2 regions of the Pseudoalteromonas sp. GB56 genome follow, and region 1 is predicted to be linked to the other one. Evidence: predicted binding sites of a transcription regulator. Region 1 holds the regulator's gene; the other holds the start of a gene.
The links. The regulator ArgR, encoded in region 1, controls arginine synthesis, uptake and breakdown. The targets are predictions, from matches to a motif close to ANTGAATANNTATTCANT.
Positions count from the first base shown of each region.

Region 1 (7,901 bases):
GTGAGTGTTCTCTGGTTGCTTCAAGCAATGCTTCTTCGATAAATGCTAAGTGCGCATTACTGGCTAAACGTGCCTCTTCAGGGTGCCCTTCAATAACGGCATCCATCAGCACTTGACGATGCTCAGCAAGTTGCTGCGACACCGCTGTTTTCTTCATGAGTACTTGCAAATTTTGCAGTACATTTTGTTCTAGCAAAGCCTGCATGCCACGCACTAAGTGCAATAACACCACATTGTGTGATGCTTCGGCGATGCAAAAATGAAATGCATTGATGGCTTTAGCCTTCGCAGACAAATCATCACTGGCTTGTGCAATCTTGTCGAAACTTTCTTTGACCTTAACAAAGTCAGTTTGAGTACCTCGTAAAGCGGCATAGTAAGCAGCGATCCCTTCAAGGGCATGACGGAACTCAAGTAAGTCAAATTGCGACTCAGGGTGTTTACTGATCAACTCAAACAGTGGATCACTTAACCCCTCTTCAAGTTGATTCTTTACAAAAGTGCCACCACCTTGACGGCGGGTAACTAACCCTTTTGCTTCCAACTTTTGAATCGCCTCTCGCAGCGAAGGACGGGATACTTCGAATTGCTTGGCCAACTCACGCTCAGGGGGAAGCTTCTCTCCAGGCGCCAGTGACCCCTCCAGAATCATGTTCTCAAGTTGCGCTAGGATCACATCTGAAAGTTTCGCTGCTTTGACTTTTAATGACATTGTTATTTTTAGCTTTGGGTAAATTGGTCATACCAAAAAGTGCAGATAAGGTATCAGATTCGCCCTAGGCTGTCAAAAATGCCCATAAATGACTCAAAATTTATTCACATCAGTATGGAATATATGGACAAAAATTAAAGTCTTTTTATTGCTACAGCAAATGGTCATACCAGTTATTGTGTGATTGTAGAGCATAAAAAAAGCCCCCACAATCACATTGCAGAGGCTTTTTGTTGTTCTAGAACTGCGTCTAAAACAAGACTAACTAATTAATATAGCTAGCTTATTTATTCATGAAGTCGACACCTTCTTGGATGTCTTTGTTCAGAGTAGCAAGCATGTCGTCTTTTGCTTTTTGCTCAAACGCGCTTAGTTCACCGTAAGAAAGAAGTTCTTCAACACCGTTCTTACCTAGGCGTACTGGCTGAGCAAAGAATTGTGCATCTTCACCGTTACCTTCAACGTATGCGTACTCGATTACGTCTTCACCTTGTAGGCCTTTCACTAGTGATAGGCAGAAACGCGCTGCTGCCGCACCCATAGAAAGTGTCGCGCTACCGCCGCCCGCTTTCGCCTCAACAACTTCAGTACCTGCGTTCTGAATGCGTGTTGTAAGTGCCGCGATTTCTTCATCAGAGAAAGTAGCACCTTCAACTTGTGAAAGAAGTGGAAGAATAGTTGTACCAGAGTGACCACCGATCACAGGTACTTTTACAGCGCTTACGTCTAGACCTTTTAACTCAGCAACGAATGTTTCAGCACGGATAACGTCAAGCGTCGTTACACCGAACACGCGAGCTGGGTCATAAGTACCCGCTTTTTTGAATACTTCAGCAACGATTGGCACAGTGCCGTTAACTGGGTTAGTGATAACACCTACCATCGCTTTAGGACAGTTTTTAACGATACCTTCAGCTAGCGCTTGAACGATGCTTGCGTTCACATTGAACAAATCTGCACGGTCCATACCAGGCTTACGAGGCATGCCTGCTGGAATTAAAACGATGTCACAACCGCTTAGCGCTGCGTCTAGGTCTTCTTTACCGAAACCTTTAACTGTAACAGCAGTTGGGATGTGTGATAGGTCTACAGCAACACCAGGAACAACAGGCGCTACGTCGTATAGCGAAAGCTCAGAACCTGCTGGAAGGCTATTTTTTAGTAGTAAAGATAGCGCTTGACCGATACCACCGGCAGCACCTAAAACGGCAACTTTCATTTTAATTCTCCGTAAAAAACGAGACTAGTTAGTAGAGATTTGGGTCGTGTGACCAATTGATGGCCATAAAGATAATGAAAATAGGCGCTAAAGACAAATTAATCGTCGTTATTTTGAGGATAATCTCGACCATAGTCGTAAACTTAACTGTAAAGTTTGACCTAAGATGAAATACACTGACATCTTAGGTAGAATAATGACAACAATTTGCAAAGAAGAAGACATTATGCAAGCGCAAGAAAAACAAGAAGCTTTGGTAAAAGCCTTTAAGGCGATCTTAAAAGAAGAAAACTTCGGTTCACAAGGTGAGATTGTCGACGCTCTTAAAGAGCAAGGCTTCGACAACATCAGCCAGAGCAAAGTATCGCGCATGCTAAGTAAGTTTGGTGCGGTAAGAACCCGTAACGCCAAACAAGAAATGGTGTACTGCCTTCCTGCCGAACTCGCTGTGCCAACAGCCAAGTCGCCACTTCGCCAGCTGGTCATTGATATTGTTCACAATGAAATGATGATTATCATCACAACTAGCCCAGGTGCTGCGCAGTTGATTGCGCGTTTACTGGATTCATTAGGTAAAGCAGATGGCGTATTGGGCACGATTGCTGGTGACGATACAATTTTTATTGCTCCAGCGAAGGTGTCAGAAATCGATTTGACGCTTGAGCGTGTACGTAAGCTATTCGATAACGTCTAGTGCGCATTAATTTTGAGGGTGTGCAAACACCCCCTAGTTTTTCAGACTTTTCAAAAATTCCACTGAGGGAGCAAAAAATGCAGCTCCCATATCAGCTTGAGTAAAGTCCAACCAACCATCGTAATGAGTGTGGTCCCCCAGCTGGCTTCGCAACATCTGAGCAAAAGCATTGCCCGTTGCGCTGCAGGTCACCGATAATAAGCCTTGTTTCATCATAGTGCCAAATGGCATACCTTGATGAAGTATCAGTGGCTGTCCCTTCTCATCTTTCAGTTCAGTGCACACAGCATGACTGTTGGCATTAAGAGGCATCAACAACTCACTGTCCAAACGAGTGCGCCCCATCAAGATTTCTTGATCTTCAACGGATAACGCTTGCCATGCCCCTAGATTGTGTGTGAAGCGCTGCACATGTACATAACTGCCTTTAGCAAAATCAGCGTCAGAGTCATCAATCAGCGCAGTAAGCATTTTTTGACGACCATGTGGCGTATCGGGCGCATACACAAAGCCATTAAAATCCCGACCATCTAAAAAACGGAAACAGGTAATTTCTTCTACGAGCTCAACATCTGGTGCCAGTAACTGCAATACTCGTTGACCAAATAAGTGATTCACATCTTCTCGGTCGGAGCGAATTTGTACAAATAAATCAAACGGCTGCACGCCAATACTGTGTTCAGATGTGGATACACTTGGGAAGCTTGCTAATTCATTAGGCATGGCTTGAGGGAAAAAGTGGGGCCAATACTGTGCACCAATCGCAACAAAGCTCGAGACCATGGCTTCGGAGAAACGGTCGTCATACTCAGATTGCAACTCAACTAGCTGAGCTAATTTGCTTTTGACTGTTTCATCATGACCATCGAGGACATTAAAAAACAGATGCAGGCCATGTAAATTCGCCTGCGCACAAACGCCGGACTGCGCTTTGGGCATGTATGCAAAGTTCCTTTGGTTTTTATTTTTATAGGCCAAGAGCGCTTTCACAAGCGCTCTGAATAGGCGATTAATTGGTAAAGAAATTTACCGAATGTGAGGTAATTGTAATCGATAGCCTTTGTGTCGGCAAAAACTCTTGTTCAGGTTGGCTCACAGGCACTTCAATCTCTTGGTCAAACACGCGCACTCGATACACATATTCGGTGCCAACAAAGCGCTTCGAGATAACCGTCACCGGCCCATTATCGTCAGCAACGAGTCGCAACTCATGGGGGCGCACATAGAGCTGACCCGCTCTTTGCCCACCGGCAATTGCAAGTTGCGATTTAACCACACCAAAAGGCGTCTCGAAGTGATAGTCATCTTGTTTTTGCGCATCAAGGTATAGGCCTTCACCCAAAAATTCAGCCACAACGCGTGAACGAGGATGATGAAATAACGCTTGGGGAGTGCCCTGCTGGGCAATTTGTCCTTCGTGCATCACCGCTAACGTATCAGCAAAAGCGAAGGCTTCTTCTTTCGAATGGGTCACAAAAATAGCAGACACTTGCTGATCTTTAATAATGTGGCGAATGTCGGCAATAAGTTGGTAGCGAACTTGATGGTCTATGTTCGAAAATGGCTCATCCAATAATAACAAACTTGGTTTGTATGCGAGCGCACGAGCTATGGCCACACGTTGTTGCTGTCCCCCTGATAACTGGTGCGGATAACGCCCAGCACATTCCTCAAGGTGAACTAAAGCCAGCATTTCATTTACGCGCTCAGTTTGCGCATGTTTCGACATTCCTTGTAAACCAAAGGCAATATTCTGCGCCACGCTCAGGTGCGGAAAGAGCGCGTAATCTTGGAACATCATGCCAATATTGCGATGTTGCGGCGCCACAAAGCTATTGCTATCACACACGATTTGAGTGCCAAGGCGAATAACACCTGAGTGCGGACGCAACAAACCCGCAATCGCCTTCAATGTCGTCGTTTTGCCACAACCACTGGCCCCTAATAAACACAGAATTTCATTGTCACCCAGATGCAAACTTAGTTCATTGACCACAGCGCGTTCGCCGTAGTTAAAGCTAATATTTTCCAAGTGTAGTTTTGCTGACATTAGTGTTTATGTTCCATTGAGCGATTAATAAAATACAGCGGGACTAACCCAACCACGACGATAAACACGGCCGCGACCGAGGCCAGTTCCAATTGCTCATCACTGACATATTGAAATACATGCGTCGCCAGTGTTTCAAAGTTAAATGGCCTTAGCAATAACGCTGCTGGTAACTCTTTCATACATTCGATAAACACCAGCAATGCCGCTGTGAGAATGCCGCGTCGTAAAATGGGAATATGTACGCTCGTCAACGTTTGCCTTGGGCTGCGTCCCATCGACTGACTGGCCATATCTAAATTAGGGCTAATACGACTAAAACTCGACTCAATGCTGCCATGGGCGATAGCATAAAAGCGCACAACATAAGCAAAGATAATAGCGAATAAAGTACCACTCAAAAACAAGCCCGGCTGCCAACTTGATGATTCAAGCCACTGATTGAAGTAGTCTTCAAATGTTGTGAGAGGTAACAACACAGCTATCGCTAATACCGTACCTGGTAGCGCGTAGCCCGTGCTCCCAAGTCGTCCTGGCCAAAGGCTCCATTTACTCGGTGCTAAACGTTGCGAGTAAACCACTAAAATACTCAGGAATATGGTTACCATACTCACCAATGCAGAGATTTTTAGGCTATGCCATGCATAGATGAAAAACTCGTTATTCCACGCTCTATCGAAATAGTGGACGGCATACTCTAGTAGCACGGCCACAGGGATAACAAATGCAATCAAGAGAATAAAGCTAGCAAATGCGGTTGCCGCCCACGCTTTGCTGCCAGCTAGCTTATATAACGGCTCATTGCTCAATTGAGTTTGGCGCTCAAACACTGCTTGGTTTCTGCGCGAGTAACGCTCCACAACAATGGCAACGAACAAAATCAAAAGCATAATCCCAGATATTTTCGCTGCGGCAGTTAATGAGTAATAGCCAAACCAGGTATCGTAGACAGCCGTTGTTAGCGTACTTACTGCGAAATAACTCACAGTCGCGAAATCCGCCATCGCTTCCATACTGATAAGCGCAATCGCCGCCGCTATCGCACCGCGTGCTAAAGGTAAGCTCACAGTGAAAAAGCTCTTTGTTGGACTATGCCCCATGACTTGCGCTGCGTGCACCAATTTATGAGATTGCTCTTTGAGCGCAGTTTTGAAAATGAGGAAAAGATACGGATAAAGCACTAAGGCAATCATGACTGTCGCACCACCTAAGGTACGAATATCGAAAAACCAATAATCCTCGGGGGACTGCCAACCAAAATAATCACGCAGTGCAATCTGCACAGGACCTGCGTAATCAAACAAATCGGTATACACGTAGGCAATGAGGTAAGTGGGCATCGCCAACGGAAGCATAAGTGCCCATTCAAAGTGCTTTTTGCCGGGGAAATCGCAATACGCCACCAGCCAGCCCAAGGGTAAGGCGATCACGCAACTAAGAAGGGCAACACCCATTATCAACAACACAGTGTTGTTGATGTAATCCCACAACACCGTGTCCCACAGGTGGGCAAACACCTCGGGGTCGCTTTGTAAGGATTCAAAAATAAGGAAGCACAAAGGTAACGACAGGCCTAAGCCTGTCGTCCATGCAATCAGCTGCCACGATGACAGCGAAAATTTAAACTGCATTGATACCCATTAATTACAGGTCGAATTTAACCTCATCAAGCAGTTTTAACGCCGCGGCGCGGTGTTTGCTGATCTCAGACAATGGCAGAGTGTCTTCTTTGAACTCGCCCCAAGAGGCAACAAGTTCAGACAATGGCACGCCCGGCTTCACCGGATATTCCATATTGACAGAGGCATACATATTTTGTGCCGTATTGTCGGTCATAAACTCGATCAGTTTCAAGGCATTTTCCTTGTTTTTGGCGTGTTTAGTTAGCACCACACCAGAAACATTCACATGTGCACCACGGTCTTGCTGATTAGGAAAATTAATATAGACCGAATCTGCCCATGCTTTTTGTTGCTCATCTTCAATCATCTTACCGAAGTAGTAGCTGTTGCCGATTGCCACATCACACAAACCTTCTTTCACGGCTTTAACCTGTGCGCGGTCATTACCTTGTGGTTTACGAGCTAGATTTGCTTTGAGGCCTTCAAGCCATTTTTTAGTTTCTACTTCACCGTGGTGGGCGATCATAGAAGCAACAAGTCCTAGGTTGTAAGGATGCTTACCTGGGCGCATACACACCTTGTTTTCGTATGCATCTGTCGCTAGGTCTTCGTAACGCAGCGTATCGAGTTTGCCTAGGCGGTCTTTTGATGAATACACGTTACGTACCCGCTTAGTCAATGCTACCCACTGACCCTGCGGGTCACGAAAACCAGCTGGAATATTGGCGTCAACAGCGTCGCTGTTAATCTCTTGCGTCAGCGCCATTTCTTCAAGTTGCATGAGTGCACTGAAGTTGGAAGTAAGAACGAGGTCGGCTTGAGTATGCTTGCCCTCGCGCTTTAAACGCTCGATAAGGCCTTTTTTAGCAAACACGACGTTCGTTTTAACCCCAATCTGTTCCGTGAACTTTTCTAAAATAGGCTCAATCAAAAAAGGTTGGCGGAAGGAATAAATATTAACAGTTTCCTCTGCAACAGCAGCCGTAGATGCCAATACCGAGATGACAGACGCTACTGCGAGTCCAATTGCTTTTCTCATTAAAGCCTCCAATTTAAATAAAAATAATTATCAAGCGCATCTTACTATTTAGAAGAGAAATGTACAGTGCAAAACTGACAGCGAGCTGAACAACTTCCGGCTTCCCCATTTTCACTGTGAGATATATCTCACAAACGAGCAGGTTATTGCGCTATCTGATGTTTAAAAATACGGCTAAAAAATTACAACCGATTGATATTTAATAACTTTATGTTTTATTTCAGTAATGTGACTAACTTTACATTACCGCTGATTGACTGTTATCCCGCTTTCTATCCCATATACTGTATCCATCGCTTGTAAGGGCATACGAGCGGTAAAGTTAAGGAAAACCGATGTTCACGGAAGAGAGCACTCGAGCAGGACGCTCAAAGCACACTCAGTGCAGGAAAATATAGGACAGGTGCAGGAAGCACAGCACAACGGAATGTTGTAACGGAAAAGGACAAACTCATCGCGGGATGCGAAGAACAAGGAAGTATAAAAGGGACGTGTAACGGAGCTACACACGACAAGGACAGCACTCAGGATGATAGGATTGGTTCACCCAAGGATTTTCAACAGG
Region 1 covers NZ_JBPCHK010000001.1:912,358-920,258, reverse strand. The annotation lists gene pdhR (pyruvate dehydrogenase complex transcriptional repressor PdhR) at 1-712, opposite strand, end outside; gene mdh (malate dehydrogenase) at 996-1,931, opposite strand; gene argR (transcriptional regulator ArgR) at 2,158-2,625, shown strand; gene ACH19P_RS04375 (Dyp-type peroxidase) at 2,659-3,564, opposite strand; gene ACH19P_RS04370 (ABC transporter ATP-binding protein) at 3,635-4,675, opposite strand; gene ACH19P_RS04365 (ABC transporter permease) at 4,675-6,306, opposite strand; gene ACH19P_RS04360 (extracellular solute-binding protein) at 6,320-7,336, opposite strand.

Region 2 (7,901 bases), 620 kb from region 1:
GCCTTGCATATCAAGATACGGGTCGTTGCTCTCATCGTAACCCATTACGCGATTTGTGTTGCCAATCAAGAATGGTAAAGCGTCATACACGCCTTGTGCATCTTCATTTTCCAGATTACCACGCATACTTTGATAGGTACCGACACCTAAGAACACAGCGTCGTATTGGTCAATAATCTGCTGTAATTCAATGTCTTGGCCCACTTCGGTATTGAGCCTAAATTCAACACCCATTTCCGTGAAAATTTCTCGACGACGTTGCATTACTTCTTTTTCGAGTTTAAAAGAAGGAATACCAAAAGTGAGTAGACCACCAATTTCAGGGTGACGGTCAAAGACCACAGGCTTAACACCATTGCGTACAAGTACATCGGCGCAGCCAAGTCCCGCAGGACCCGCCCCAATAATGGCGACCTTTTTATCAGTCCACACAACGTGCTTCATGTCAGGTTTCCACCCCATCGCAAATGCGGTGTCGGTGATGTATTTCTCGATGTTGCCTATGGTAACGGCGCCGAATTCTTCGTTAAGTGTACACGCCCCTTCACACAAACGGTCTTGTGGGCAAACACGACCACACACCTCAGGCAAGCTATTGGTGCGATGAGAAAGCTCAGCCGCCTCCAAAATTCGCCCTGTACGAATCAATTTTAACCACTGGGGAATATAGTTATGTACCGGGCATTTCCATTCGCAATATGGGTTACCACAATCTAGGCAACGGTCTGCTTGTGAGTCCACTTGATTTTGCGAAAACGGTTCATAGATCTCTACAAACTGTTGTTTACGCGCAGAGATTGGCTTCTTGCGCGGGTCTACACGCTGCACATCGATGAACTGATAAACATTCTGGCTCATACTTCCTCCTACTGTGCCTGCACGCGCAATTCTGCGCTACTGCGGGCACGGTGGCCCAATAAACTGTTCACATCACTCGATTTTGGCTTCACTAATTTGAACAAGGGTAAATACAAATCAAAGTTAGCCAAAATCGCTTCTGCACGTTGCGATCCGGTCAAGTCTAAGTGCTCAGCAATCAAACCGCGTAAATGCTCTTGATGTGTAGCTAAAGTGTCTAACTCAACCGTTTCGACAAGCTCAGGATTCATGCGTTTTTCGAAGTCTTTACCCTCGTCTAACACGTAAGCAAATCCACCTGTCATGCCTGCACCAAAGTTGATGCCAACTTTACCCAGTACACACACCACTCCGCCAGTCATGTATTCACAACCATTGTCACCAAGGCCTTCAATGACGGCTGTCACACCTGAGTTACGAACGGCAAAACGTTCTCCAGCGCAACCCGCGGCGTACAATTTACCGCCTGTTGCACCGTACAAGCAGGTGTTACCAACAATGGCTGCTTGATGAGATTGGAAGCACGAGCCAATTGGTGGACGTACTACCAATCGACCACCAGCCATGCCTTTGCCCACATAGTCATTGGCATCTCCAATGAGGGTCATTTCCAGACCACCGGCGTTAAACACACCGAATGATTGGCCTGCGGTTCCGTGTAGCTCAATGCGCACAGGATCAGCGGCCATGCCCTGATTGCCATACTTTGAAGCAATATATCCAGAGAGCATGCCACCCACTGAACGGTCAGTGTTACAGATACGGCTCACTAAATTCGTGCCCGACATTGTATCGATTGCGTCCTTGGCTTTGTCTAACAACTCTTCATTCAAACTACCTGTGTAGTGAGACGTGTTAGGTGTAGAACAATACAAGGATTGACCGCTCACATTGTTTGGCTGAGCGAGTAAGTGCGATAAATCCAGCTTCTGTTGCTTCGCCGTCTTACCTTCAATCACTTCGAGTAAATCGGTACGGCCAATCAAATCAACGAGACGCTTAACGCCTAGCGCTGCCATCAATTCACGTGCCTCTTGGGCAATAAACTTAAAGTAGTTCATCGCCATTTCTGGCAAACCGTGATAGTGCTTAGCACGCAAAGTTTCATCCTGTGTTGCGACACCGGTCGCACAGTTGTTCAAGTGACAAATACGCAGGTACTTACAACCCAGAGCAACCATAGGTCCTGTGCCAAAACCAAAGCTCTCGGCGCCTAAAATCGCCGCTTTGATTATGTCTAGGCCGGTTTTTAAACCACCGTCTGTTTGTAAACGTATACGATGGCGAAGGCCATTTTCGACCAGCGCTTGCTGAGTTTCAGCAAGTCCGAGTTCCCAAGGACTACCCGCATACTTCACCGATGAGAGGGGGCTCGCCCCGGTACCACCGTCATAACCGGCGATGGTGATTAAATCCGCATAGGCTTTTGCCACACCCGTAGCGATCGTGCCAACCCCTGGCTCAGATACTAATTTCACAGAAATCATGGCATCAGGGTTAACCTGCTTGAGGTCAAAAATAAGTTGGGCCAAGTCTTCGATAGAATAAATATCGTGATGCGGTGGTGGCGAAATCAATGTTACGCCAGGCACCGAGTAACGTAGTTTGGCGATGTACGGCGTTACCTTCTCACCTGGAAGTTGACCCCCCTCGCCCGGCTTAGCACCTTGGGCGACTTTAATTTGTATCACATCGGCACTGCGCAGGTAATGTGGCGTTACACCAAAGCGGCCAGAAGCCACTTGCTTTATACGCGAGTTTTTCTCTGTACCGTAGCGCAGTTTGTCTTCACCACCTTCGCCGGAGTTTGAGCAACCGCCCAAACGGTTCATGGCAATGGCCAAAGCTTCATGTGCTTCTGGTGACAATGCACCGATACTCATCGCTGCGGAGTCAAAACGCTTGTATAAATCCGTCGCGGGCTCAACGTCTTCAATCGCAATAGGTTGAGTGTCTGGCTTAAGTGCCAGCAAATCTCGTAATGTCGTGATAGGGCGATTGTTTACAAGGTCCGCATATTCTTGGTAATCACTGTACTCACCTGAGCGCACAGCCTTTTGCAGCGTTTGCACCACGTCTGGGTTATACGCATGGTATTCACCGCCATGAACAAACTTCAGCAAACCACCGTGACTCAATAACTTACGCGAACTAAATGCGAGTTTGCGCAAACTGAGCTGATCACCCTCGAAGTCTTCAAAGCAAGCACCACTTATACGGTTTGCTACGCCTTTGAAACACAATTCCACCACGTCATTAGACAAACCAACGGCTTCAAACAACATTGAACAACGATACGAAGCAACGGTACTGATCCCCATCTTCGACATGATCTTGAATAGCCCTTTGTTGATCGCATTGCGATATGACAAGGTCACTTCACGGTATGTTTTGTCGATAATCTTACTGTCACTCATTGCCACCAGCGATTCGTAAGCAAGATATGGATAAATCGCCGTTGCACCAAACCCTAATAACACCGCAAATTGATGCGGATCGCGGGCACTGCCCGTTTCAATAATAATGTTGGTGTCACAACGTAAGTTATTATTCACTAAGCGCTGCTGCACAGCCCCTACCGCCATTGCAGCAGGGATTGGTAAGCTGTCTTGAGTGATTTGACGATCGCTCAAAATGAGCATGACTACACCGGATTCAGCCTTACGCTGCGCTTCATCACAAATGCGTTCAATGGCTTGGGCAAGTGTTTCGTCAGAGGTGTAATTCAAATCGATTTGGCTGTGTGAATAATACTCGTGGCTCGCAGTGCGCAACTGCACCATGTCTGAGTACATCAAAATAGGTGAATCGAATTGCAAGCGTTTTGCGTGGCCAGTGGTTTCATTAAATACGTTCTGCTCGCTGCCGATACAGGTCGTTAACGACATAACGTGGTTTTCACGCAGTGGATCGATCGGTGGATTGGTTACCTGCGCAAATTTCTGACGGAAATAATCATACAGTGAACGATGCCCCTGTGATAGCACAGCAAATGGTGTGTCATCCCCCATAGAACCTGTTGCTTCTTGACCATTCTCCCCCATTACACGAATAACTTGGTCGAGCTCTTCATTAGTGTAAGCAAACATCTTTTGATAAATAAGCAGGGTTTCATCGTCAAATGAGCGATTGCCCGCTTCTTTATCACTGAGTTGCTCAAAAGGCGTCAGGCGCTTCACGTTCTGCTCAAGCCATTGCTTGTATGGATGACGTGCTTTGAGATCTTGGTCTATCTCATCAGAGTGCCAAATCTTACCGTGCAGCGTGTCAACAACCATCAACTCGCCCGGGCCAACACGGCCTTTTTCGATGACTTCGTCGGCAGCATAATCCCAAATCCCCACTTCAGAAGCGAGGGTGATAAACCCATCTTGAGTAACCACATAACGAGCTGGACGCAGACCGTTTCTGTCTAGGTTACAAGCTGCAAAACGGCCATCCGACATAACGATACCTGCAGGACCGTCCCACGGCTCCATGTGCATCGAGTTAAAGTCATAAAAAGCGCGAAGGTCTTCATCCATTGCTCTGTTTTTCTGCCAAGCAGGTGGCACCAGCATGCGCATCGCTCGGAATAAGTCCATGCCACCGGCAAGAAATAGCTCCAGCATATTGTCTAAACTGGATGAATCAGAACCGCTTTCATTCACAAATGGCGCTGCCGTTTGTAAATCTGGAAGCAAAGGTGAGGCAAATTTATATGCCCGTGCTCTCGCCCATTGGCGGTTACCCGTAATAGTATTGATCTCACCGTTATGCGCTAAATACCTAAATGGTTGAGCCAAAGGCCAGCGCGGTTGCGTATTCGTTGAAAAACGTTGGTGAAAAACGCATATTGCTGAAGTCATACGAATGTCAGCAAGGTCGAGATAAAAGTTGGGCAAGTCTACAGGCATCATCAAGCCTTTGTAGACAGTCACTAAACCTGAAAGGCTAGCGATATAAAAATCTTGGTCATCTACCAACTGCTGCTCAATGCGACGGCGCGCAATGTACAAACGGCGCTCTAAGTCTTTCGGGCGCCAACCTTCTGGCGCACTAACAAATACTTGTACAAACTGAGGTAATTGCTCAATAGCAATCTCACCCAAATAACTGTTATCCGTAGGTACGTCACGCCAACCGACTAATGTCAGTGTTTCTTTTTCTAATTCTTTACTAATAATGTGTTTGGCTGCATGTGCTTTTACAGGATCTTGGCTTAAGAAAAGCATCCCGACCGCATAGTTTTTCCCCAATAGCCATTCATTTTCTTTGGCAATTGCGCGAAAAAAGCTATCTGGTTTTTGCATTAACAAACCACAACCATCACCCGTCTTACCGTCGGCAGAAATGCCGCCACGGTGCTCCATTCGAGCCAAACCAGTGATCGCTGTTCGAATCAATTTATGGCTGGCTTGACCGTTTATTTGAGCGATCAAACCAAAGCCGCAATTATCTTTTACTAACGTTGAGTCATATAACATTGTGGACTCCTCCCCCCTTGCTACTGCGCGCCCACCACTGCGTTGATAAGAAACAACGAGTGACTTAACGGACCGTCAACGCTAACCCTTTGCACACAGGGTGTCAACGAAATAATGAATACATATTCACATTCTTGAATATTTTTCATTGTTTGTAAACCAAGTAGAAAAGTAAACACTTTGCACTATTTAGCTGGTTTATTTTCGTTATTTTTACAATGACACCAGTGTCAAAACAAAAAATAGACGATAAACGCAAAGGTAAAGCCGCAGTTTACGTTAACGTAAAGAGGCAAAAGAAATGAATAATTATGCACTCAAAGAATAACTATTCATTGCCTATTTAGGCTAGTTATGAAGGCATAGTTGGTTGATTTTCGCCGTTATTTGCTCGTCCACACCGGCGCGGTTAAGTGTTGTAATGGCTGCGTTGATATCGCGTTGAAGCGTTTGCCATTGTGGGCGAGCTTTTGAGAGCGCAAAATAGAGTTGCTGCTCAATGATACTGGGCTCCAGTTGTGAATATAAATTCGCACTAATTCCTTTGCGTGTAGCAATAGTGTCGATGACATAGGGATCACCAATTATTAGATTTACACGGTTGTTGACTAATAAGTCTAAGTTTTGCGCATCATCGATGGCCTGCTGGACAACTACTTTGCCACTGTCTAGCACCTTATCTACGTCGGGTGCATTCTGATAGCCTCGAACAACACCTACAGAATAATTAGGAAGTTCATCAAGGGTGGGCGATTTTTTTATCTGGCTATTTGCTGCACTGAAATAATGCAAAGGAGTGTGGGAAAAGGGATTCTGACATCGCCAGATGCTGCAACCGTGTATCACCAATCACCACATCGGAAGGTGCCGTCTTCTCTATCTCATACTCAGGGGCAAGAATATCAGCATGTCCTAATTCAACCATGCGTACAGCGCGTGCCCAAGGTAAAAAGCGAAACTCAGGGTTGTATCCAGCTTCAATGAGCACTGCGCTCATATAATGTGTTAACCAACCGCCCTGACATTGCTGCGTACCTATATAAGGAGGCCAATCTAATGTCGCAATAATAATGGTCTTGGCTTTTCCAGCAGACACTGACAAGGTTTGACCATGCCACTGACCGACATAATCATGACGCTGTTCACCCACTTGATAATTAATAAGCAGAAGGCGGTTGTTTTGCTGAGCAAAACAGGTAGAGGTAATAGAGCCGAATAATGCAGAAATCGTTAGCACTGCAATAAAACGCTTAACTAATGACATTACACTCCTCCATAAGGGTCATGTAATGAGTGTAATAGAAGTTAAGGATAAGAAAAGGAAAAAGAAAAGCCGGCTAAGCCGGCTCTGGGTTATTCTGCGCTGTCTGCGTCAGCGTCTTTGTACTTCGCCGCAGTTTCTTGAATCAAAGGCTGAAGTTCACCGCGTTGGAACATTTCAATAATGATGTCACAACCACCAATCAACTCGCCTTCTACCCATAACTGTGGGAATGTCGGCCAATTTGCGTATTGAGGCAATTCAGCACGAATATCCGGGTTTTGAAGAATGTCGACATAAGCAAATTGCTCACCACACGACATCAATGCTTGTGAAGCCTGCGATGAAAAGCCGCAGCTTGGTAATTTTGGCGAACCCTTCATATAAAGAAGAATAGGGTTTTCAGCAATTTGCTGTTTAATCTTATCGATGGTTTCCATTAACAACCTCAATTTCTGTTTTAAGCGATGGTTTAAGTTGAAAACCATCACTGTAACCACAATGTCTATGAATACGTGTAATGTTAAAGCAAACAGCACTAGGTTAATAGCCGGAGTGAGGGGAAATTTGCACAGGCATCATGCGCTTGCTATTTACAGGCATTACGTAAAAAAACACCTATGCTTAAACGCTCACTTGCGATATTGGGCGATTGACACCGTCGTTAGGCGTTGCTGTTTGTTTAAACTTGAGTAAAATACTCAGGAATTATAGTAACACTATAATGGCTTTCAGTATATAAAACGCTGCTGTAGCAGCTACCCTGTCAGCCCTTTTTCAAATAAAGACAGATGGAGAAAAACATGGCATTTGAACTACCGTCACTACCGTATGAAATCAATGCACTAGAGCCGCACATTTCTCAGGAAACACTTGAGTTCCACCACGGTAAGCACCACAACACTTACGTAGTTAAACTTAACGGCTTAATCGAAGGTACTGATTTCGAAGGTAAATCACTAGAAGAGATCGTATGTTCATCAGAAGGCGGTGTTTTTAACAATGCTGCGCAAATCTGGAACCACACATTCTACTGGCACAGCCTATCTCCAAACGGCGGCGGTGTTGCGACTGGCGCTGTAGCTGACGCAATCAACGCTAAATGGGGTTCTTTCGAAGCGTTCCAAGAAGCATTCAACGACAAAGCAGTTAACAACTTCGGTTCAAGCTGGACTTGGTTAGTAAAAACGGCTGACGGTTCACTAGACATCGTTAACACTTCAAATGCTGCTACTCCGCTAACTGAAGCTGGCGTAACTCCACTTCTAACTGTGGACTTATGGGAACACGCATACTACATCGATTACCGTAACGTG
Region 2 covers NZ_JBPCHK010000001.1:1,535,198-1,543,098, reverse strand. The annotation lists gene ACH19P_RS07375 (FAD-dependent oxidoreductase) at 1-858, opposite strand, end outside; gene gltB (glutamate synthase large subunit) at 867-5,324, opposite strand; gene ACH19P_RS07365 (hypothetical protein) at 5,673-5,999, opposite strand; gene ACH19P_RS07360 (hypothetical protein) at 6,091-6,588, opposite strand; gene ACH19P_RS07355 (Grx4 family monothiol glutaredoxin) at 6,678-7,025, opposite strand; gene ACH19P_RS07350 (superoxide dismutase) at 7,389-7,901, shown strand, end outside.
Region 2: the regulator ArgR is predicted to act here: its motif matches at 5,438-5,455, upstream of gltB (glutamate synthase large subunit).